DNA from 3 places in the Streptomyces sp. NPDC015171 genome. Region 1 is predicted to be linked to each of the others. Evidence: riboswitches for the same ligand, from Rfam matches in the RefSeq annotation. Region 1 holds a riboswitch; each other region holds the start of a gene.
The links. A riboswitch is a leader RNA that binds a small molecule or an ion and turns the genes downstream of it on or off. The one in region 1 is predicted to bind S-adenosylmethionine.

Region 1 (7,669 bases):
ATGCGGTTGCGGCGGCGCAGGGTGAACCCGAGCGACTCGTACAGCCGGATCGCGGCGGTGTTGTCGGCGGCGGCGTGCAGGAACGGCGTGTCCCCGCGGTCCCGGATGCCCGCCGCGACCGCCCGTACCAGCCGGGTCGCCAGTCCCCGGCCGCGGTACGCGGGGTCGGTGCACACGGCGCTGATCTCGGTCCAGCCGGGCGGTCGCAGCCGCTCCCCCGCCATCGCGACGAGCCTGCCGTGGTGCCGGATGCCGAGGTAGGTGCCCATCTCGACGGTCCGGCGCAGGAAGGGGCCCGGCCGGGTGCGGGCGACCAGGCCGAGGATCTCGGGAACGTCGTCGGGTCCGAGGCGTACGGCCTCGGGGGCCGGTTCGGCCCGCAGCGCGGTGTCCACGAGCTGGACGCCCTCGCCGTCGCCGAGGACCGTCCAGCCCCGCGGCACCCGTCCGGCGGGTTTGACGCGCACCTCGGCCCCCGCTCCGAGGAGGGTGCCGAGGTCGGCCCAGGCCGCCGGGTCCGCCGGGTCCGCGAGGGCGGCGAAGGCGTAGAGGTCGGCCTGGTAGCGGGCGGCGCGGCCGAACCGCTCGGCCAGGTGGGCGTGCGGACCGTCGAGCGCGGCCCAGACGGCGTTGTCGAGGACGGGGGCGGCGGGAGGCAGGAGGGGGGCGGCGGGCAGGGGCGGGGCTCCGCCTCCGCGGGCGTCGGACGGGTGGGCCACGGAGGCGGAGTCCTCTCTTGAGCGACGTGCACGGTCGGGGTCGGGGTCGTACCGCGGTCGGTGGGTCAGGAGTTGTCCGCCGGCAGTCCGGGCGGGTTCACCTCCGACTTCGCCACGGCCTCGTTGGAGAGGTTGTAGGCGGCCAGCCACTTGGCGTACTGCCCGTTGTCGATCAGGTGGTTGAGGGCGGCGGCGACCGGTTCGGCGAGCCCGCTGTCCTTCTTGGAGGTGGCGGCGATCAGGCCCTGGAGGGACGCGCCCGCGCCGGAGAAGGTGCCGGCGTTGCGGGTCGGGGCGGGCGTGTTCGCGGTCTGCCGGGCGCGGTAGGCGACGGCGGGGTTGGGGCCGAAGTAGGCGTCGACCTTGCCGCTGCTCAGCGCCAGGTTGATGGCGTTCTGGTCCGGGAAGTACTTGACGGTGAGCTTCTTGCCCTCCTTGGCCAGCTTGGCCTTCCACTCCAGGAGGATCTTCTCCTGATTGGTGCCGGAGCCCACGGTGACCGTCTTGCCGGCGAGGTTCTCGTAGTCGCCGTCGAAGTTCCAGGTGCTCTTCTTGACCACCTCGAAGGCCAGGTTGTCCTTGCGGTAGGAGGCGAACTCGTACTTCTTCTTGCGCTCCTCGGTGTCGGTGACGTTGGAGAAGGCCACGTCGACCTTGCCGCTGTCGATGCCGACGAAGAGGTTCTCCCAGGTGGAGTTGCGGATCTCGGGCTTCAGGCCGAGCACCGCGGCCACCAGGCGGCCGAGGTCGGGTTCGGAGCCGGTGAGGGTCTTCTGGTCGCTGCCCACGAAGTTCAGCGGAGCGGATCCCGAGGGCAGGGCTCCGACACCGATGACGAGCTTGCCGCTCTTGCGGACGGAGGCGGGCAGCCGGGCGCTGATGGACTTCACCTCGGAGACCTTCAGTCCGGTCTCCTTGGCGGCTCCGTTGGAGAGGCGTCCCACGGTCACGGTGCCCGCGCTGTCGGTCGTGGTGGCGGCCTCGCTGTCGCCCCCGCAGGCGGTGAGTCCGGTGGCGAGGGCGGCGACCGCGGTGGCCGCCGTGATGCCGCGTATCAGGCCGCGTCGGGAGAGGTGGGTAGGCATGGCGTGGCTGTCCTTGTCTCGCTGATGAGGGCGGTGGGCGTGCTGCCGTGGGGGGAGTTCGTGAGCGCGGGGGGAAGGCGGGGGTCAGAGGACCTTGCCGAGGAAGTCCCGGGTCCGTGCGTGCCGGGGCTTGTCCAGCACCTCGCCGGGCGGGCCCTGTTCGACGATCCGGCCGCCGTCGATGAAGACGACCCGGTCGGCGACCTCGCGGGCGAAGCCGATCTCGTGGGTGACGATGACGAGCGTGGTGCCGCTGGTGGCCAGGTCCTTGATGACGGCCAGCACCTCGCCGACGAGTTCGGGGTCGAGCGCCGAGGTCGGCTCGTCGAAGAGGATGATCCCGGGGCGCAGGGCGAGGGCGCGGGCGATGGCGACGCGCTGCTGCTGGCCGCCGGACAGCTGCCGCGGATAGGCGCCGGTCCGGTCCCCGAGGCCGACCCGTTCGAGCAGTTCGCGGGCGAGTTCCTGGGCCGCCGGCCTGGTCAGCCTGCCGGTGGCGACGGGCGCGGCGGCGACGTTGTCGAGGACCGTCAGGTGCGGGAAGAGGTTGAAGTTCTGGAAGACGAAGCCGATCCGGCCGCGCTGGGCGAGGATGGCGCGCTCGCTGAGTTCCTTCAGCCGTCCGCCGTGCCGTCGCACGCCGATCAGTTCGCCGCCCACGCTGACATGGCCGATCTCGGGCTTCTCCAGGTGGTTGACGACCCTGAGCAGCGTCGACTTGCCGGAGCCGGACGGGCCGATGATCACCGTGACCTCGCCGGGGCGGACGGTCAGGTCGATGCCGTCGAGCACCCGGTGGGTGCCGTACCACTTGTGCACGTCGTGTATTTCGAGCGCCGCGGGGGCGGTCTTCTCCGGGGTCCGGACGGTGGTCATACGGCGGCCTCTCCGCGCAGTCGGGCCCGCAGGTCTGTCAGGGCGTCACGGGCCTTCTGCAGGGGGGTCGGCGGCAGGGTGCGGGTGGCGCCCCGGGCGTAGTGCCGCTCGACGTAGAACTGGACGACGGAGACGGCGCTGGTCAGGATCAGGTACCAGACGGTGGCGACCATCAGCAGCGGGACGACGTCACCGGGGTAGGTGTTGCCCATCGACTGCACCGTGCCGAACAGGTCGAGCAGGGACACGTAGAACACCAGGGACGTGCTCTTGATCAGGCCGATCAGCTGGTTGACGTAGTTCGGGGTGATGGACCTGAGGGCCTGCGGGAAGACGATCCTGCGGAACTGGTAGCCCCGGGGCAGGCCGAGCGCGGCGGCGGCCTCGTGCTGTCCCTGGTCGACGGAGAGGACGCCGCCGCGGACCACCTCGGCCGCGTACGCCGCCTCGTTCAGGCTGAGGCCGATGACGGCGATGGCCATGTCGGTGGCCAGCTTCGACTCGTCGAAGCTGACGAAGGCCGGACCGAAGGGCACGCCGAGGCTCAGCGTCTTGTACAGGGCGCTGAAGTTGTAGAGGAAGATCAGCACAACGATCAGCGGCACCGAGCGGAACAGCCAGGTGTAGGTCCAGCTGACGGCGCGCAGCACCGCGCTTCCGGAGAGCCGGGCGAGCGCGAGCAGGACGCCGCCGACGAGCCCCAGTACGGCGCTGAACGCGGCGACTTCGAGGGTGACGAGGAGGCCGTCGAGGACGGTGGGGCGCAGGAACCAGTACTGGAAGCGGTCCCATTGGTAGAAGGGGTTCGTGACCAGTCCGTGCAGGATCTGCGCGACGAGCACGAGGACGACCGCGGTGACGGTCCACCGCCCGGGTCTGCGCAGCGGCTGGACCCGCTGTGCGGAGAGGCTTTTTGACGGCGGGTCGGTGGGAGTCGGCGCCTCGGCGAGGGAGACGGCGGCGCCTGGGGGTTCACTCATGAGGGGCTCCGGCGAAATCGGACACCCCGCGGCCGCGGACGAGCGGGCATGGGCCGCGACGGCACTACGGCACGAGGCGGCGCACGGGCACGCGCACAACCGGGGGATGGGCGGACAACGGCACACCGGGCGGACGGTGTGCGGCGGGAACGCGGGGGCTGGAAGGGAACGTCAGCCCCGGCAGCGGGCAGCGCCCGGCGCGGTACACAGTGCGCTGTTCACGCGGAGCAGATCGACGGCGCGGTCGGCGACGAGGAGACCGGCGTACGACGGTACGCAGCTCTGCGGGCGGCTCGCGGCCGTCCTGGGAGCTGCGTACATGGCGTCACCTGTCACTGTTGTGGGCCCGGGAGGGCCTCGCGCTTACCGAAAACGTCGTCCGGTCCGGTCGTCACCTGGGGCACCCCACCGCGATGCGAGGGTTGCCGGTCAGCGAGCCAGGGCTTGGTGCTGACGCTCATGACCGTTCTGAGCCGTAAGTAAGGCAGTTGCCCGTTCGAATGTCAACGGCCGTCCGCCCAGTGGACGTCCACGGACCGCTGTCACCTGCGAGAAGCGTCCGGGGAGTCCGCCGCGTGGGCCGCCCAGTCCAGGATCTGGACCGCGGCGCCGGCGGCCTCAAGACCCTGGCAGCGGCCGTGGTGGCGGCGGGCGATGCCGTCGAGGTCGAGCCGGCGGCCGAAGGCGGGGTGGGCGGCCAGCCGGCGGGCGTAGGCCCACAGGGCGCGGTGCCCGGCGATGCGGTGCACGGCGGCGGCGTCCAGATGGCAGCGGTGGACCGTGTCGAGCTGCACCAGCGACACCCACAGCTCGATGTCGGCGGCGCTGAGCCGGTCGTCGGCCAGGTACTCCTCGCCGGCCAGCCGCCGGTCGAGCCGGTCGAGGGTGTCCAGCAGCGTGTCGAGCGCTCCGGCCCGCTCGGCGGGGCCGGCACCGGCCCGTCCGGCGCGCTGCGCGGCCTCGTCGATGCCCTCGGCGCACATCCGCTCGACGGCCTCGATCACGGACTCCAGACCGGCCGGGTACAGGCGGGCGTCGCCCTCGTGCGGGAACCGGTCCAGGTCGCGCAGGATGTCCGGGGCGTGGGTGCTGACGATGCGTCCGGACCAGTCGTCGCTGAGGACGGGCCCGAGCGCCGGTCCGGTGAAGTGGTGGGCGCTCGCCTCGTACAGCGGGCGGAGCGCCGAGTGGCCGCCGCCGGGACAGTCGGGGACGGCGGGCAGGAGGGTGACCGGACAGCCGGTGTCCAGGGCGAGCAGGCTGTGGCCGATGGCGAGGCGCAGTCCGTCGGGACAGGCGGTCGACAGATGGAGCCGGTAGCGGTGCGGCACGGCGTAGTGGCCGCTGCGGGCGTCCCGGCCGATGCGGCCGCGGAAGGCGGGGGCGGCTCGGCGGGCGGACGGAACGGCGGCGAGCGGAGTGACGGACATGCTTCTCCCCGGGTCGATGGGCGGGCGAACGGACGCCGGAGCGGGCACGGCCGGCCGGCGGGGCGAGCGGGACCGGTTCAGCGGCGGTGGCTGATCGCGCTGCAGACGCGCTGCAGGTCGATATGGCGGCGGGAGGTGAGCAGGGGTGCGCGCAACGGCGTCCGGCCCGTGCGGCCGGTGCCCGTTTCATGGCGCGTCATGATTCCCTACCTTTTCACTAGGATTCCCTCCCTGGAGTGTCGATCGGGCTCCGTACGACGTCAAGAGGCTGTCCACGGCTGGGAATCGGGGCGCATGCGGGGGGCTCCTCAGCGAGAGAAACATGTGACATAGTACTGACCGTGGCGAAGCGGCTGACGTGCGATGTCGTGGTCGTCGGAGCCGGGATGGTGGGCGCGGCCTGTGCGCTGTACGCCGCGCGGACCGGCCTCGACGTGCGGGTGGTGGACCGGGGCCCGGTGGCCGGCGGCACCACGGGAGCGGGCGAGGGCAACCTGCTCGTCTCCGACAAGGAACCGGGTCCGGAACTCCGGCTCGCCCTGCTGTCGGCCCGGTTGTGGGCGGAGCTGGCGCCGGAGCTGGGCACGGCGGTCGAGTACGAGCCCAAGGGCGGCCTCGTCGTCGCGTCGACGCCCGGCACCCTGGCCGCGCTGCGGGACTTCGCCGCGGGCCAGCGGGCCGCCGGTGTCACGGCCGTACCGGTCGACGGGGACCGGCTCGCCGCACTGGAGCCGCACCTGGCGCCCGGCATGGCGGGCGGTGTGCACTATCCGCAGGACGCCCAGGTCATGCCCGCACTGGCCGCGGCCCGGCTGCTCCGCGCCTCCGGTGCCGCCGTGCACACCGGCCGGACCGTGACCGGCGTGCTGCGCGCGGCGGACGGCACGGTGTACGGCGTCCGCACCGACCGGGGCGACCTGCACGCGCCGGCGGTGGTGAACGCGGCCGGCACCTGGGGCGGCGAGCTGGCGGCGCTGGCCGGGGTCCGGCTGCCGGTCCTCCCCCGGCGCGGCTTCGTCCTGGTCACCGAGCGGCTGCCGCGCATGATCCGGCACAAGGTGTACGCGGCGGACTACGTGGCCGACGTGGCCAGCGGCTCGGCCGCCCTGCGGACCTCGCCGGTCGTGGAGGGCACGGCAGCCGGACCGGTGCTGATCGGCGCCACCCGGGAACGGGTGGGCTTCGACCGCACGCTGTCGCTGCGCGCGGTACGGGCGCTCGCGGCCGGGGCGATCGGGCTCTTCCCGTTCCTCGAACGGGTCAGCGCGCTGCGGACGTACGCGGGCTTCCGGCCGTATCTGCCGGACCACCTCCCGGCGATCGGCGCCGACCCGCGCGCGCCCGGCCTGTTCCACGCCTGCGGACACGAGGGCGCCGGCATCGGGCTCGCCACCGGCACCGGACAGCTGATCGCGCGGGCGCTCACCGGGAAGCCGCCGGAGCTCGACCTCACACCGTTCCGGCCGGAGCGGTTCGACACCGACGGAGGCGACACACCGTGAATCCACTGGAGTTGGCGCGGGCCCGGCCGGGCGAGGCCCGCACCGTCACCTTCGACGGCCGGACCCTGGCCGCGCTGCCGGGCCGGACGATCGCGGCGGCGCTGTGGGAGGCGGGCGTGCCGGCCTGGCGCAGGACGCGGGCCACGGGCAGGCCCCGCGGGGTGTTCTGCGGGATCGGGGTGTGCTTCGACTGCCTGGTGACCGTCAACGACCGCCCCAACCAGCGGGCTTGCCTGGTGCCGGTGCGCCCGGGGGACGTGATCCGCAGCCAGGAGGGGACGGGCCGGGACGATGACTGAGCGACCGTGTCTCGCCGTGATCGGCGCGGGCCCTGCCGGGCTCGCCGCGGCCCTCGCGGCCGCCGCCCGGGGCGTGCGGGTCGTCCTGGTCGACGCCGCCGAGCAGGCGGGCGGCCAGTTCTACCGGCAGCCCGCCGCCGCCCTCGGCGTGCGCAGGCCCCAGGCCCTGCACCACCAGTGGCGCACCTGGGAGCGGCTGCGGGCCGGCCTGGAACGGCACCGCGCGGCCGGCCGGATCACCCATCTGACGGACCACCATGTGTGGTGCGTGGAGCGCGCTCCCGGCTCCGGGTCGTTCGCCGTGCACGCCCTGCTCGGTCCCGCGCAGGAGGAGGGGGTCACCGTACGCGCCGCCGCCGTGCTGCTGGCCACCGGCGGGTACGAGCGGGTGCTGCCCTTCCCGGGCTGGACGCTGCCCGGCGTCGTCACGGCGGGCGGGGCGCAGGCCATGCTCAAGGGCGGTCTGACGCTGCCCGGCCGGACGGCCGTGGTGGCCGGGACCGGGCCGCTGCTGCTGCCGGTGGCGACCGGCCTCGCCGCGGCCGGCGCCCGGGTCGCCGCGCTGGTCGAGTCCGCGGGTCCCGCCGCGCTGCTGCGCCGGGCGCCCGCCCTGGCCGCGCGGCCCGGCAAGCTCGCCGAGGGCGCCGGGTACGCGGCCCGGCTGCTGCATCACGGCGTGCGCACCCTGACCGGGCACACCGTGGTGGCGGCACACGGCACCGACCGGCTGACGTCGGTGACGGTGGCCGCACTGGACCGGGACGGCCGTGCCCGCCCC
Region 2 (7,669 bases), on a different contig from region 1:
GACGATCTGCACGACCCGCCGGCGCACGCCGTCGGGCAGCGGACGGTCAAGCACCTCGGCGGTGCCGTCGCCCGGCCCCCCGCCTGCGGTCTCCACCATCCGTCACACCCCAATACCGGAAGAAGCCTCCCCGGGGCCGCTCCGCTCAGGAGCCGGCGCCCGGCCTGTCCACGAGTTCCACCTGGTCCACCGCGTTGCACCAGCGGCAGCGCACCGATTCGATGGTCTCACTGACCACCTCGCGCTCCTCCACCGTCGGCTCCCCCGCCAGGTCGAGGTGGACGTACTCGACGACCTTCGACGAGCGGGTCACGTCGAACCGGGTGAGGTTGCCGCACAGGGTGCAGCGCCATCGTGTCGTGGCCGTCGGCAGGGGAACCGTCATGCTCACCGTCCGCTCTCTTCTCGTCCTGGCCGTGCGCGTCCGCGCCGCTCCCGACGCGTGTGGCTCGTAACCCTACGGCCTGGCGGGTACCCGCCGCCCGTCCGTTCGCGGCGGCGAGGCGGTCTGCCTGCTTGCGTCCCGTTACGTCATGCTCTGTAGTCATGATCAGCACCTGGAGCACCGCGACCGGCCGGACACTCAGAGCGGTCCGGGGCACCTCGGCCCCCGTGACGTACGGCCTCATCGCCCTGTGCTGCCTGGTCTTCGCCCTCGGCCCGGCCTCCGGCCTGGTCCCGGGACACGGCTCCGGGGACGCGCTGCTCGCCGCGCAGCGGGCGTATTTCCGGCGCTGGGGCGTGGTGCCGGCCGAGCTGTTCGCCGGAGCGCCCGAAGCGGTGCTCACCCCGGCCACCGCGCTGTTCGTGCACGGCAGCTGGGTCCACCTGCTCGGCAACATGCTCTTCCTCTTCGTCTTCGGCGCGATGACCGAGGAACGGATGGGCCGGGTGGAGTTCACCCTGTTCTACGCCGGCTGCGGCTGCCTCGCCCTGCTGGGCTACGCGGCGGCCAACGCGGCCTCCGAGCAGTCGCTGGTCGGCGCCTCCGGGGCGATCTCGGCGGTCCTGGGAGCGTTTCTGTACCTGTTTCCCCGGGCGCGGGTGACCAGTCTCCTGCCGTTCCTGTTCTTCCTGCCGCTGCGCTTCCCGGCCTGGGTGGTGCTGCCGTTCTGGGCGGCCCTCCAGTGGCTCGCGGCGGGCCAGGCCTCCGACGGGCCCGGGGTGGCCTACCTCGCCCATCTGGTCGGGTTCGGTCTCGGCTTCGGCTACGCGTGGCTGAGGTACGGGAGGCAGGCGGGAGGGCCGGGCGGGGCGGTGGTGGGGGACGAGCGGGCGACTAGAGTGAAGGCCGCCCCAGCTCCGGTCACCGAGGGAGAGAAACAGCCGTGATCACCGCGATCGTTCTGATCAAGACCAGCGTGGACCGGATCCCCGAGATCGCGGAGCGGATCGCCGCGCTGGACAGCGTCAGCGAGGTCTTCTCGGTCACCGGCACCTATGACCTGATCGCCATGGTCCGGGTCCGGCAGCACGAGGACCTGGCCGAGGTCATCCCGGGCCGGATCAGCAAGATCCCCGGCGTGGAGGGCACGGACACGCACGTGGCGTTCCGCACCTACTCCCAGCACGACCTGGAGGCCGCCTTCGCCATCGGCCTGGACAACTAGCCGCCCAGGTCCACCGCGGCGATGCCGGTGCCCGACGGGATGTAGAGGCGCCCGCCGCCGACGACCGGGGCGTGCTGGTCGTCGCCCGCCGCCCGGCCGAGGGCCGCGCTCCAGCGCTTCTTGCCGTTCAGGTCCAGCGCCCAGACCCGGTCGCCCGCCCGTACGTAGACGGTGCCGCCGGCCGTCACCGCGCGGGGCTCGGCCCGGCCGCCCCCGATGTCGTACGTCCAGGCCCGGGAGCCGTCGGCCGCCCGGACGGCGTACACCGTGCCGCTTTCGGTGCCGACGGCCAGCGTCCGGCTGCCCGCGGCCAGGGCGCCGGAAGCGTCCTCCCGGCGCCACAGCCGCCTGCCGTCCGAGACCCGGAAGCCCTGGCGCACGGCGGCGGAGTCCGCGAACAGGGTGGTGTGCGCGAGGGCGACCGCCGTGGCGTCGGTGCCCGCCGACACCCGCCACCTCTGCGAGCCGTCCCGCGCGTCCAGCGCGAACAGGGCGTCGGCGTAGCTGCCCGTGTAGATCACGTCGCCCGCGACGAGAGGGGTGCCGGTGGGGCCGGCCGAGGTCTTCGCGGTCCACTTCTCGCTGCCGTCGAAGGCGTAGCGGCGCAGGCCGCCGGTGTCCGTGCCGCCGACGGAGACGAGCACGTCCGCGCCGAGCCCCACCGGGACGGCGTACCCCTGGTCGCCGAGGGTGCGGGTCCAGCGCTGGTGCCCGGAGGTGTCCACCACGACCAGCCGGCGTACGTCGTCGGAGTGGAAGCCCACCACGCAGTACACGCCGTCCCGGGTGGCCACCGGGGTGGAGACGTCGTCGCCGAGCCGGACCTTCCAGCGCTTGGCGCCGTCCCGGGAGACCGCGTGCAGGACGCCGCCTGAGGTGCCGGCGTAGACGACGGAGCCGTCCGGGGAGAGCGCGCAGCAGGCGCCCTCCAGGCCGCCGATGCCGCCGAGGTCGTACTGCCAGCGCAGGACGGCCGACCGGACGGCGGCCGGGGTGTGCGCCACGCCCGGGTCCGCCTGGTCGGGCGGCTGGTAGCTGCCGCTGCCCTCGCTCTCGCCCCGGTACCCGTACCGCAGCAGCCAGGCGCCGCCGCCGACGGCCGCTCCGCCGGCCAGGACCTGCAGCAGCCGGCGCCGGCCGGGGGCCACCGGGCCCCACCGGCGCACGGCGGCGGTGGGGGCGCCCGCGGAGGCGGGGACGGTGGGGGCGCCCGCCGGGGCGGGCGCGGCGGTGGGCGCCTCCGCAGGGGTGGGAGCCAGGTACTCCACGCCGCTGGGGCGGTCGTCCGCGGCCGGGCGCGTCCACGCGGCGGGGCCGTACCAGCCCGGCCGGGCGGCGGTGCGCAGGGTGTCCGGGGTGAAGCCGGCGCTCGCCACCACCTCCGCGGGCTCCGGGCGCTTGAGCGGATCCTCGCGCAGACAGGCCGTCACCAGCGGACGCACCTCCTCCGGTACGCCGGACAGGTCGAAGTCGCGGGTCAGGATGCGCAGCAGGACCACCGAGTCCTGGCCCTCGCCGAACGGCTCCCGGCCGGCCGCCGCGTAGGCGAGGACCGCGCCGAGGGAGAAGACGTCGCTCGGCGGGCCGACCTGGCCGCCGTTGCGGATCTGCTCGGGCGATACATAGCCGACCGAGCCGACGACCGCGCCGGTCCGGGTCAGCGCGGTGGCCTCCAGGGCCCGCACGATCCCGAAGTCGATGACCCGGGGCCCGTCCGGGCCGAGCAGGATGTTCGACGGCTTCAGGTCGCGGTGGACCAGGCCCTTGCCGTGGATGGCGGCGAGCGCCTCGCCGAGCGCCGCGGCGAGGATCAGGACCGCGGGCCCGGGCAGCGCGCCGTGGTCGAGGACGGCGTCCCGCAGATTGGGGCCGGCCACGAACTCGGTCGCCATCCAGGGCCGTTCGGCCTCGGTGTCGGCGTCCACGACCCGCGCGGTGTACGTGCCCGCGCCGCCGACGGTCTGCGCGGCGCTGACCTCCTGGCGGAAGCGGGCACGGAAGGTGCGGTCCTCGGCGTATTCGGGTCTGACCACTTTCACCGCGAGCCTCAGCCCCGTGCGCGAGGCGGCGAGGTACACCTCGCCCATGCCTCCCGCGCCGAGCCTGCCGAGGACTTCGTACGGGCCGATGTGGCGCGGGTCGGTTGCGCGCAGCGGCTGCACTCCGGGCTCCCCCTGTCCAACGAGTCGTCAGGGGGAGCGTATACGCGCCCGGCCGTCCAGCCGGTTCCCAGGTGCGGCGCGTGCGGGTCGCGGGTCGGCGGTTTCGTCAGACCGCCGGGACGCAGCGGCCGTCCTCCGTGCGGTACTGCCACTTGGCGCCGTCCCGCACCAGCTCGGTCACGGCGGTCACGAAGCGCTCGACGTGCTCGTCGGGGGTGCCCGCGCCGAAACTCACCCGGATGGCGTTGAGCGACTTCTCCCCCGGGGCCGCCTCGGGTGCGCCGCACTCGCCCTGGGTCTCGGGGTCGGAGCCGAGCAGGGTGCGCACCAGGGGGTGGGCGCAGAACAGGCCGTCGCGGACGCCGATGCCGTACTCGGCGGAGAGGGCGGCGGCGAAGTGGGAGCTGTTCCAGCCCTCGACGACGAAGGAGAGCACGCCGACGCGCTCGGCGTCGGCGCCGAAGAGGGAGAGGATCCGCACCTCGGGGACCTCGGCGAGGCCCTCGCGGACCTTGGCGATCAGGTACCGCTCCCGGGCGACCAGGGCGTCCCAGCCGGCCTCCGTCAGCGCCTTGCAGGCCGCGGCGATGGAGTAGGCGCCGATGACGTTCGGGGAGCCGGCCTCGTGGCGGGCCGCGCTGTCGTGCCACTCCACGGCCACACCGCCGTCCTGCCTCCGGGTGACCTTGCGGCTCGCGCCGCCGCCCGCGAGGTACGGCTCGGCCGCCCGCAGCCAGTCGGCACGGCCGGCGAGCACACCGGAGCCGAAGGGGGCGTACAGCTTGTGCCCGGAGAAGGCGACCCAGTCGACGTCCAGGTCCCGGATGTCGACGGGGTGGTGCGGGGCCAGCTGGGCGGCGTCCAGGACGATCCGGGCGCCGTGGGCGTGCGCGGCGGCGGCCAGTTCGCGCACCGGCCACAGCTCGCCGGTGACGTTGGAGGCGCCGGTGACGCAGACCAGGGCCGGACCGTAGGGATCGCGGTCGGCGAGGGCCCGCTCCAGGGTCTCCACGGCCTGCCGGGGGGTGCGCGGGGCGTCCAGGTAGGTGACCCGCGCGTCCTGCCAGGGCAGCAGGGAGGCGTGGTGCTCGGTCTCGAACACGAAGACCTGGCAGCCGGCCGGGAGCGCACGGGCCAGCAGGTTCAGCGAGTCGGTGGTCGACCGGGTGAAGATCACCTGGTCGGCCGGGCGGCAGCCGAGGAACTCGGCGACCGCCGTGCGGGCGTTCTCGAACAGGTCCGTGGAGAGCTGGGAGAGGTAGCCGGCACCGCGGTGGACGCTGCCGTAGTACGGGGCGTACGCGGCGACGTCGTCCCAGACGCGCTGGAGGGCGGGAGCGCTGGCCGCGTAGTCGAGGGCGGCGTAGGTGACCTCGCCGCCGGTGACCAGCGGCACGGTGACATCTCGTCCCAGAACCGGCAGAGGGGTGCAAACGGACTGGTCGCAGGCAGCGGTGGAGACAGACATGACGGAACTCCCGTGAGAGGAACGCGCGCGATGCGCGGAAGAGAGAGAAGGGTGTGCGGAGGCGGGGCTCGGCGGCCCTATCGCATTCGCTTGCTCACGGAAGGCTCCTCGATGACCAGGATCCCTGGCCCCACACTGTCGGAAGTGTGCGAGGGATCCGCGCTTGCCGTACACCTTGCTGTGCACGGCCTGGTCTTCACCCGGGGCACCCCGCCACGGACGGAGGGTTGCCGGACAGTCGGCCGGGGCCTCATGACTGTCACTCATGACCTGGTACAGGAACGTACGCGAAATGATCGTCGTCCCGCAACCCGTGTCCGGATCGCGGGACGACACCCGCGGTGCTACGCGTTGCTCGCGGCCACCCAGCGCTCCAGCGCCCGCTTCGCCGCCCCCGAGTCGATCGACTCGGCGGCCTTCGCCATGCCCGCGCGGAGCTGCTCGGCGAGCGAGGTGTCCGCCGGCTGGAGGGCCACCAGGGCCGCCGCCGAGTTCAGCAGCACGGCGTCCCGTACGGGCCCCCGCTCGCCGTCCAGCAGCCTGCGGGCGACCTCGGCGTTGTAGACCGGGTCGCCGCCGCGCAGCGCCTCCACCGGGACCAGCTCGATACCGACGTCCCGGGGGTCGAAGCTCTCCTCGGTGACCTTGCCGTCCCGGACCACCCAGACCCGGGAGGTGGCCGTCGTGGTCAGCTCGTCGAGACCGTCGTCGCCGCGGAAGACCAGCGAGGAGTTGCCGCGCTCGGCGAGCACGCCCGCGACGATCGGCGCCTCGTGCGCGACGGCCACGCCGACCGCCTGGGACCGCACCCGCGCCGGGTTGGTCAGCGGGCCGAGCAGGTTGAACACCGTACGGATGCCCAACTGGCCGCGCGCCGCGCCCACATGCCGCAGCGCGGGATGGAACTTCACCGCGAAGCAGAAGGTGATGCCCGCCTCCTCGGCGACCTCCGCCACCCGCCGGGGGGTCAGGTCGAGGTTGACGCCGAGCTTCTCCAGGACGTCGGAGGAGCCGGACGCCGAGGACGCGGCCCGGTTGCCGTGCTTGACGACCTTCGCGCCCGTGCCCGCGACGACCAGCGAGGACATCGTGGAGATGTTCACCGTTCTGGCCCCGTCGCCGCCGGTGCCGACGATGTCGACGGTCCGGCCGGGCACCTCGATCACGTTCGCGTGCTCGTACATCGTGCGGACCAGACCGGTGATCTCCTCCACCGTCTGGCCCTTCGCCCGCAGCGCCACCGCGAACCCGGCGATCTGCGCGTCGGTCGCCTCCCCGCGCATGATGCGGTCCATCGCCCAGGCGGTGTCGTCGGCGGACAGGTTCCGGCCGTCCAGCAGACCGTTCAGCAGGGCGGGCCAGGAGCGGCCCGCCGCGGTGTCGCCTCCAGCGGGGGTCACAGCGCTCATCAGCCGCTCCTCGTTCACATACCTGCTCCGTCGCCCCCCACCCTATCGAGCCCGGTGACACGGCGAAGGGCCCCGTCCGCAACCCGGACGGGGCCCTCCGCGTGGCGTGGCGACGCGGTGATCAGTGGTGGCCGTGGCCGCTCGTGATCTCCTTGTACTCCTCGACGGTCGGCTTGGGGATCTGGCTGTCCTCGCCGTAGTAGGCATCGCTGAGCTTGGCGCGCAGCTTCTCGGACGCCGGAACCTTGCGCTCCACACCGTTCTCGTCCACCGTCGCGCCGATCGCGGCCGGCTCGTACTGGTGGTGCGAGGTGAGGGTGTGCAGCTGCTCCTGGCTGAGCGGCTCGTGGATCTCGATGAACTCACCGTGCGGCAGCCGCTTGATGATGCCGGTCTCGCGACCGTGCAGCACCTTCTCGCGGTCGCGGCGCTGCAGGCCCAGGCAGATCCGCTTGGTGACGATGAACGCGATGACCGGTCCGGCGAAGAAGAAAATCCGGACGAACCAGGTGACGTCGTTGATCGACAGATGGAAGTGGGTGGCGATGAGGTCGTTGCCACCGCCGATCAGGCCGATCATGTAGACCGTCACCCAGGCCACACCGAAGCCGGTACGGGTCGGCGCGTTGCGCGGGCGGTCCAGGATGTGGTGCTCGCTCTTGTCGCCGGTGACCCAGGACTCGATGAACGGGTAGAGCGCGATCGCCATCAGGACGAGACCGAAGAGCACCAGCGGGATGAACACGCCCAGGACGAGCGTGTGACCCCAGAAGTTGATCTCCCAGCCCGGCATGTAGCGGACCAGACCCTCGGCGAAGCCCATGTACCAGTCGGGCTGGGCGCCGGTCGACACCTGGTCCGGACGGTAGGGGCCCATGGCCCAGATCGGGTTGATCTGCGCGACCGCGGCGATGACCGCGATGACACCGAAGACCAGGAAGAAGAAGCCTCCGGCCTTGGCCATGTACACCGGCAGCAGCGGCATGCCGACGACGTTCTTCTCGGTCTTTCCGGGACCCG
Region 3 (7,669 bases), on a different contig from region 1:
CGGCATGGTCAACGGGCACCCCACGCTGATCCAGCAGGCCGAGAAGAAGGGCGTGAAGTTCGGCATGGTGCCGATGCCGGGCCGCACCGGCAAGTCCCGGGCCTCCATGGGCGTCGCCGACTGGATGATGGGCTTCAAGCAGAACGGGCACGCCGACCAGATCGGCGACTTCCTCGACTTCGCCTACTCCACGAAGAACGTCCTCGACTTCTCCCGGACGTACGGGCTGCTGCCGGTCACCGGCTCCGCCTCCAACGCCATGAGCGCCTCGGACACCGCCGCCGACCAGGCCCTGCACCCCTTCCTCGACCAGCTGCCCACCTCGGAGCTGTACCCGGTCGGCAAGACGTCCTGGGCGGCGGTCAGCGCGGCCGTGAAGCAGAACATCGGCCAGGCGGTCGCCCCCGGCGGCAGCCCCTCCGGCGTCCTGACCCGGCTGCAGGCGACGGCCACGGCGGCCGACAGCAGCAACGCGAACTGACCCGGTTGTCCGCGCCCGGGGCTACCGTGGCACCCATGGAACTGGGCACCCGCGAGAAGGCGATCCTCGCGCTGGAGCGCCGGGGCATCCCCGGCGCCGGCGCGAAGGAACGGGCGATACGCGAGGAGCTGGGCCTGGCCCCGGTCCGCTACTACCAGCTCCTCAACGCCCTGCTGGACGACGAGCGGGCGCTGGCCCACGACCCGGTGACGGTGAACCGGCTGCGCCGGGTGCGCGAGGCGCGGCGAGCCGAGCGCTGAGGCGTGGACCGGGGCCCGCGTGGATAGGGTCGCCGTATGGGAACCCAGACGACGGATCCGAAGGACCTCCCGCACCCGCTGCCCACCCCCGCGACCCCGGCCGGCCGGGACGGCCTCGCCGCGTTCCTGGCCCGCCCCCGCACCGCGCTGGTCGGCCTGGACTTCGACGGCACCCTGGCCCCGATCGTCGCCGACCCCGAGCAGGCCAGGGCGCACCCCGGCGCGGTACCCGCGCTCGCCGCGCTCGCCCCCCGGATCGCCTCCGTCGCCGTGATCACCGGCCGCCCGGCCGAGGTGGCCGTCCGCTACGGCGGCTTCGCCGGTGTCCCCGGCCTCGCCCACCTGACCGTCCTCGGGCACTACGGCGCCGAACGCTGGGACGCGGCCACCGGCACCCTCACCGCGCCCCCGCCGCACCCCGGTGTCGCCGCCGTCCGCGCCGAGCTGCCGGGCCTGCTGGAGCGGATCGGCACCGGTCCGGGCACCTGGATCGAGGAGAAGGGCCGGGCCGTGGCGGTGCACACCCGCCGCGCCGCCGACCCGCAGGCCGCGTTCGAGGCCCTGCGCGCCCCGCTCGCCGACCTCGCCGCCCGGCACGGCCTGATCGTCGAACCCGGCCGGATGGTCCTGGAACTGCGCCCGCCGGGCATGGACAAGGGCGTCGCCCTGCTCGACCACGCCCGTGCCGTCGGCGCCGGCTGCGTCGTCTACGCAGGCGACGACCTGGGCGACCTCCCCGCCTTCGCCGCGGTCGGGGAACTGCGCGCCGCCGGCATCCCCGGCCTGCTGGTCTGCAGCGGCAGCACCGAGGTCACCGAACTGGCCGAACGCGCCGACCTCGTGGTGGACGGCCCGGCGGGGGTCGTGGAACTGCTGCGGACGCTGGCGGCTCAGCTCGGCTGACCGGTCAGCGCGTTCAGCTGGTCGAGGAACCAGCGGGCGGGCGGCAGCGCGGTCGCCGCGGCGGCCAGCCGCTTCGACCGCTCCGCCCGCACGTCCGCCGGCAGGCTCAGCGCCTCGTGCAGCGCCTCGGCCGTCCCCGTGATGTCGTACGGGTTCACCACGAAGGCGTCCTCGCCCAGCTCCTCGTACGCCCCCGCCTCCCGGGACAGCACCAGCGCGCAGCCCTCGTCCGAGACGACCGGGACCTCCTTGGCGACCAGGTTCATGCCGTCCCTGATGGGGTTCACCAGCGCCACGTCGGCCAGCCGGTACGCGGCCAGGGACCGCGCGAAGTCGTCCTTCACATGCAGCACCACCGGCGTCCAGTCCGCCGTGCCGTACCGCTCGTTGATCCCGTCCGCGACCCGCTGCACCTCGGCGGTGTAGTCGCGGTACACGGCGAGGTCCTGCCGGGACGGGTAGGCGAACGCCACGTGGACGACCCGCTCCCGCCACTCCGGACGGCCCGCCAGCAGCTGCTCGTACGCCAGCAGACCGCGCACGATGTTCTTGGACAGCTCGGTGCGGTCCACCCGGACGATGGTCCGCCGGCCCGGCCCGATCTCCGCCCGCAGCGCCGCCATCCGCTCGGCCACGTCGGGCTCCTGCGCCCGCTTGCGCAGGAACTCCGCGTCCGCGCCGAGGCCGTGCACCCCGATCCGGGTGCCGGACGGGATGCCGGGCCCGAGCACCGTGTGGCAGCAGTCCGTGAACGCGTCCGCCCACCGCCGGGTGAGGAACGCCGCCCGGTCCGCGCCCAGGATCCCGCCGAGCAGCTCGGCGGCGATGTCGTCGGGCAGCAGCCGGAAGTAGTCCGGCGGGGCCCACGGGGTGTGCGAGAAGTGGCCGATGCGCAGGTCGGGGCGGAGCTGGCGGAGCATCCGGGGGGCGAGGGCCAGGTGGTAGTCCTGGATGAGCACCGCCGCGCCCTCGGCCGCCTCCTCGGCCAGCGCCTCGGCGAACGCCCGGTTGTAGGCCTCGTAGGAGGCCCACTGCCGCCGGAACTCCGTGCCGAAGACCGGCTCGAGCGGGGTCTGGTAGAGCATGTGGTGGACGAACCAGAGCACCGAGTTCGCGATGCCGTTGTACGCCTCGGCGTGCACGGTCGCGTCGATGTCGAGCATCCGCACCCGCTGCCCGCCGGTCTCCTCGGCCGGCAGCAGCCCGCCGGCCGCGCGCCGGACCGCCGCCCGGTCGCCGTCGCCCAGCGCGGCGCACACCCATACGGAGTCCGCGTCCGCCCCGATGGCGGAGAGGCCCGAGACCAGTCCGCCACCGCCCCGCCGGGCGTGCAGCGAGCCGTCCTCGCCCACCTGATACGCAACCGGGCCGCGATTCGACGCGACCAGCACCTGAGCCTTGTCCGCAGCACCGCGCGTGGAAGCCATACGCCTCAACCTAGCCCGGCCCGTAAACGCTCAAACGTACGGGTCCGGCCGGGCAGCGGACCGTATACGGCCCGTTCAGGCCACCTTCCGGTCGGCGTACTCCGCGATCTCCACCATGGGCGGCCGTTCCTCGGTGTCCACCGAGTAGGTGCGTGGCTCGAACCCGTCCTCGCCCCGCTCGAACTGGGTCAGCGCGGGGCGGACCAGATGGCCGCGGGCCAGCCGGAGCTGGGCCGTGCGGTAGATCGCGGCGGCCATCCGGCCCAGGGCCTGCCCGTCCTGGTGCCGGTGCCTGCGCACCCCCACGTCCACCTGGGCCAGCGCGTCCAGGCCGACCAGGTGCAGCGCGTCCACCAGCATGCCCAGCTCCACGCCGTAGCCGACGGGGAACGGCAGCTGCTCCAGCAGGGAGCGGCGGGCCGCGTACTCGCCGCCCAGCGGCTGCACGAAGCCGGCCAGCTGCGGCCAGTGCATGTTCAGCAGCGGGCGGGCCATCAGCTCGGTGACCCGGCCGCCCTGGCCGGCCGCCCCGGCGAGCGGGCGGTCGTACATCGCCTTGACCAGGTCGACGTCCGGGTCGGTGAGCAGCGGGCCGACGATCCCGGAGACGAACGCGGAGGAGAACTCGCGCAGGTCGGCGTCGACGAAGCAGAGGATGTCCCCGCCGGTCACCAGCAGCGAGCGCCACAGCACCTCGCCCTTGCCCGGCACGGCCGGGACGCGGGGCAGGATGTCGTCGCGGTGCACGACCCGGGCGCCCGCGCGCGCGGCGACCTCGGAGGTGCGGTCGGTGGAGCCGGAGTCGACGACCACGATCTCGTCGACGAGCGGGGCCCGCTCCACGAGGTCGCGCCGGATCACCGCGACGATCTCGCCGACCGTCTCCTGCTCGTTGAGGGCGGGCAGCACGACGCTGATCGTGCGGCCGGTGCGCTGCTTGGCGGCCAGGACCTGGTGCAGCGGGCGGTCGGCCACGGACCAGGAGCGGGTGCTCAGCCAGCGCTCGACTTCTTCCAGCACGGTGGGCGGCTCCTCACTGTCACGACCACACGTCACCGTGTGACCCATCTCGCGGTTCGGACGACTATCTCAACTGTCCTGGCCGTCGGTTACAGTCTTGAACAACGCCGATGACCATCGCATGTCGGGGGTCGCGTGCGTCCACAACCGAATACCGCTCATCCAGAGGGGCAGAGGGACACGGCCCGATGAAGCCCCGGCAACCCTCCGGCCAGTACTCGTCTTCCGAAGCGAGGCTCCTGGCTCGGGAAGGTGCCAATTCCGTCTCGCGGCGAAGTGCGTCGCGAGGAAGATGAGGAGAAAGGGCCTCGCCTCCATGGCTGTGCAGACAGTTGCAACCACCAGCGACTCCACCGTCGATCTCGGTCCCGCCGCGGCGCTGAGCTGTCGCGAGTGCGGCCACCGCGTGCCGCTCGGCCCGGTCTTCGCCTGCGAGGAGTGCTTCGGCCCGCTGGAGATCGCCTACGACTTCTCCGGCTACGACACCGAGGACCTGCGCCGCCGCATCGAGGCGGGCCCCGCGAACATCTGGCGGTACGCGCCGCTGCTGCCGGTCCCCGCGGACGTCACGGAGAAGCCCAACATCAACCCGGGCTGGACCAAGCTCGTCAAGGCGGACAACCTGGCGCGCGAGCTGGGCGTGACCGGCGGCCTGTATGTGAAGGACGACTCCGGCAACCCGACGCACTCCTTCAAGGACCGGGTGGTCGCCCAGGCCCTCGAAGCCGCCCGCGTCTTCGGCTTCAGCACGCTCTCCTGCTCCTCCACCGGCAACCTGGCCGGCGCCGTCGGCGCCGCCGCCGCCCGGGCCGGCTTCCGCTCCTGCGTGTTCATCCCGCACGACCTGGAGCAGGGCAAGATCGTCATGGCCGCGGTCTACGGCGGCGAGCTCGTCGGCATCGAGGGCAACTACGACGACGTGAACCGCTTCTGCTCCGAGCTGATCGGCGACCCGGCCGGCGAGGGCTGGGGCTTCGTCAACGTCAACCTGCGGCCGTACTACGCGGAGGGATCCAAGACCCTGGCGTACGAGATCTGCGAGCAGCTCGGCTGGCGGCTGCCCGAGCAGATCGTGATCCCGATCGCCTCCGGCTCCCAGCTCACCAAGATCGACAAGGGGCTGCGGGAGCTGATCGAGCTGGGTCTGGTCGAGGACCGGCCGTACAAGATCTTCGGCGCGCAGGCCGAGGGCTGCTCGCCGGTCTCCGCCGCCTTCAAGGCCGGGCACGACGTGGTCCGCCCGCAGAAGCCGAACACCATCGCCAAGTCCCTGGCCATCGGCAACCCGGCCGACGGGCCCTACGTCCTGGACATCGCCCGCCGCACCGGCGGCGCGGTGGAGGACGTGACGGACGCGGAGGTCGTGGACGCCATCAAGCTGCTGGCCCGCACCGAGGGCATCTTCGCGGAGACGGCGGGCGGGGTGACCGTCGGCGTCACCCGCAAGCTGCTCAAGGACGGCGTCCTCGACCCGGCGAAGACCACGGTCGTCCTCAACACCGGCGACGGTCTGAAGACCCTCGACGCGGTGGCCGGCACCGGCCTCACCGCCACCATCCGTCCGACCCTGGACTCCTTCCGAGAGGCTGGCCTCGCATGAGCGTGACCGTTCGCATCCCCACCATCCTGCGCACCTACACCGACGGACGGGCCGAGGTCGCCGCCGAGGGCGCGACGCTCTCGGAGGTCATCGCCGATCTGGAGAAGAACCACACCGGGATCGCCGCGCGCGTCCTGGACGACCAGGGCAAGCTGCGCCGGTTCGTCAATGTGTACGTGAACGACGACGACGTCCGCTTCGAGCAGGGCCTGGAGACCGTCACCCCGGACGGCGCCGGTGTCTCCATCATCCCGGCCGTCGCCGGCGGCTGATCATTACCTTCGGTAACCGCGGTTACTGATTGTTCAACGAATTGCCCCCTCCGTGAGAGAAGCGGAGGGGGCAATTCTGCGTGATTGAGCGCGGTACAGTTGGGGAACCCGGTCGCGGCCCCCGGTTCCCGGGCCCTGGATTCATGTCGTACGCCCGACAAGAAGTAGCCAAAGTGCGCGGGTGATCTGCGGCATTTATGGCTTTTATGGGGCCCGACTTGCCCTGAGTCGGGCGAATTCTCACTAGATTCCGGACCGCTTGCGTCCAGAATTCTCGTCCGATTGACCTGTTGCAGACGGCAGTTGGACAGATACATTCAGCCGCGGTCGACGCGTTCCGGCGCACGCCCCCGTCCAAATGGGGGGTGAGGTCTGACCCGGGTTCGCGAAGTGCGGATCTGTGCAAGGGCCAGTAATAGGGGAGTTAGGCATGGCTCAGGGCACCGTCAAGTGGTTCAACGCGGAGAAGGGGTACGGCTTCATCGCGGTCGACGGTGGTGCGGACGTCTTCGTCCACTACAGCGCCATTCAGATGGACGGCTACCGCACCCTGGAAGAGGGCCAGCGGGTGGAGTTCGAGATCTCGCAGGGCCAGAAAGGCCCGCAGGCCGACATGGTTCGCCTCAGCGCCTGAACGTTTCTTGTACGAAGGGTCCGCACCTCGCAGAGGGTGCGGGCCCTTCGCCGTGCCCGGCTCCGGTGTTCGCGGGCGGCTGACGGACGCCGCGTACCCCCGCCGGGCGCTTGCACTCGACCATGCCGAGTGCTAATCATTGCGTTAGCACTCTGAAGGTGAGAGTGACAGTGAAGGACCGGGTCGGTGAGGCCCGCAGGCCGGGTGGGGCAAGGAACCACGAGGCATGCGAGCCGTCCGTCGCGGGCGCGGGCGCGGTCCGAAGGAATCACCCCCAGTCCTGGAGGGACCACTTCACATGGCCAAGATCATCGCGTTCGACGAGGAGGCGCGGCGCGGCCTCGAGCGCGGCATGAACCAGCTCGCGGACGCCGTCAAGGTGACGCTCGGCCCCAAGGGCCGCAACGTCGTCCTCGAGAAGAAGTGGGGCGCCCCCACGATCACCAACGATGGTGTCTCCATCGCCAAGGAGATCGAGCTCGAGGACCCGTACGAGAAGATCGGCGCCGAGCTGGTCAAGGAAGTCGCCAAGAAGACGGACGACGTCGCCGGCGACGGTACGACCACCGCGACCGTGCTGGCCCAGGCCCTGGTCAAGGAAGGCCTGCGCAACGTCGCCGCCGGTGCCAACCCGATGGCCCTGAAGCGCGGTATCGAGAAGGCCGTCGAGGCCGTCTCCGCCGCCCTGCTGGAGCAGGCGAAGGACGTGGAGACCAAGGAGCAGATCGCCTCCACCGCCTCCATCTCCGCCGCCGACACCCAGATCGGCGAGCTGATCGCCGAGGCCATGGACAAGGTCGGCAAGGAAGGCGTCATCACCGTCGAGGAGAGCAACACCTTCGGTCTCGAGCTCGAGCTCACCGAGGGCATGCGCTTCGACAAGGGCTACATCTCCGCCTACTTCGCCACCGACATGGAGCGCATGGAGGCTTCGCTGGAGGACCCCTACATCCTCATCGCGAACTCCAAGATCGCCTCCGTCAAGGACCTGCTCCCGCTGCTGGAGAAGGTCATGCAGTCGGGCAAGCCGCTGCTGATCATCGCCGAGGACGTCGAGGGCGAGGCCCTGTCG

Region 2: it holds a riboswitch for S-adenosylmethionine, as region 1 does, so the genes downstream of both, ACF073_RS31070 (aminotransferase class V-fold PLP-dependent enzyme) here and ACF073_RS34685 (amino acid ABC transporter permease) in region 1, are expected to answer to the same signal.
Region 3: it holds a riboswitch for S-adenosylmethionine, as region 1 does, so the genes downstream of both, thrC (threonine synthase) here and ACF073_RS34685 (amino acid ABC transporter permease) in region 1, are expected to answer to the same signal.

What each region holds. Positions count from the first base shown of each region.
Region 1 covers NZ_JBIBUO010000018.1:20,515-28,183, reverse strand. Annotated here, with positions in the region: gene ACF073_RS34700 (GNAT family N-acetyltransferase) at 1-719, opposite strand, end outside; gene ACF073_RS34695 (ABC transporter substrate-binding protein) at 785-1,804, opposite strand; gene ACF073_RS34690 (amino acid ABC transporter ATP-binding protein) at 1,889-2,680, opposite strand; gene ACF073_RS34685 (amino acid ABC transporter permease) at 2,677-3,660, opposite strand; SAM riboswitch class IV at 4,015-4,125, opposite strand; gene ACF073_RS34680 (glutathione S-transferase C-terminal domain-containing protein) at 4,203-5,090, opposite strand; gene ACF073_RS34675 (putative leader peptide) at 5,168-5,290, opposite strand; gene ACF073_RS34670 (NAD(P)/FAD-dependent oxidoreductase) at 5,432-6,592, shown strand; gene ACF073_RS34665 ((2Fe-2S)-binding protein) at 6,589-6,891, shown strand; gene ACF073_RS34660 (NAD(P)/FAD-dependent oxidoreductase) at 6,884-7,669, shown strand, end outside.
Region 2 covers NZ_JBIBUO010000013.1:263,284-270,952, forward strand. Annotated here, with positions in the region: gene ACF073_RS31045 (NYN domain-containing protein) at 1-99, opposite strand, end outside; gene ACF073_RS31050 (hypothetical protein) at 146-385, opposite strand; gene ACF073_RS31055 (rhomboid family intramembrane serine protease) at 547-1,332, shown strand; gene ACF073_RS31060 (Lrp/AsnC ligand binding domain-containing protein) at 1,329-1,610, shown strand; gene ACF073_RS31065 (PQQ-binding-like beta-propeller repeat protein) at 1,607-3,772, opposite strand; gene ACF073_RS31070 (aminotransferase class V-fold PLP-dependent enzyme) at 3,879-5,240, opposite strand; SAM riboswitch class IV at 5,395-5,511, opposite strand; gene trpD (anthranilate phosphoribosyltransferase) at 5,585-6,649, opposite strand; gene ACF073_RS31080 (cytochrome bc complex cytochrome b subunit) at 6,771-7,669, opposite strand, start outside.
Region 3 covers NZ_JBIBUO010000005.1:132,940-140,608, forward strand. Annotated here, with positions in the region: gene ACF073_RS15830 (extracellular solute-binding protein) at 1-481, shown strand, start outside; gene ACF073_RS15835 (DUF3263 domain-containing protein) at 517-741, shown strand; gene otsB (trehalose-phosphatase) at 778-1,644, shown strand; gene ACF073_RS15845 (trehalose-6-phosphate synthase) at 1,632-3,071, opposite strand; gene ACF073_RS15850 (glucosyl-3-phosphoglycerate synthase) at 3,147-4,091, opposite strand; SAM riboswitch class I at 4,247-4,390, shown strand; gene thrC (threonine synthase) at 4,408-5,691, shown strand; gene ACF073_RS15860 (MoaD/ThiS family protein) at 5,688-5,963, shown strand; gene ACF073_RS15865 (cold-shock protein) at 6,394-6,597, shown strand; gene groL (chaperonin GroEL) at 6,896-7,669, shown strand, end outside.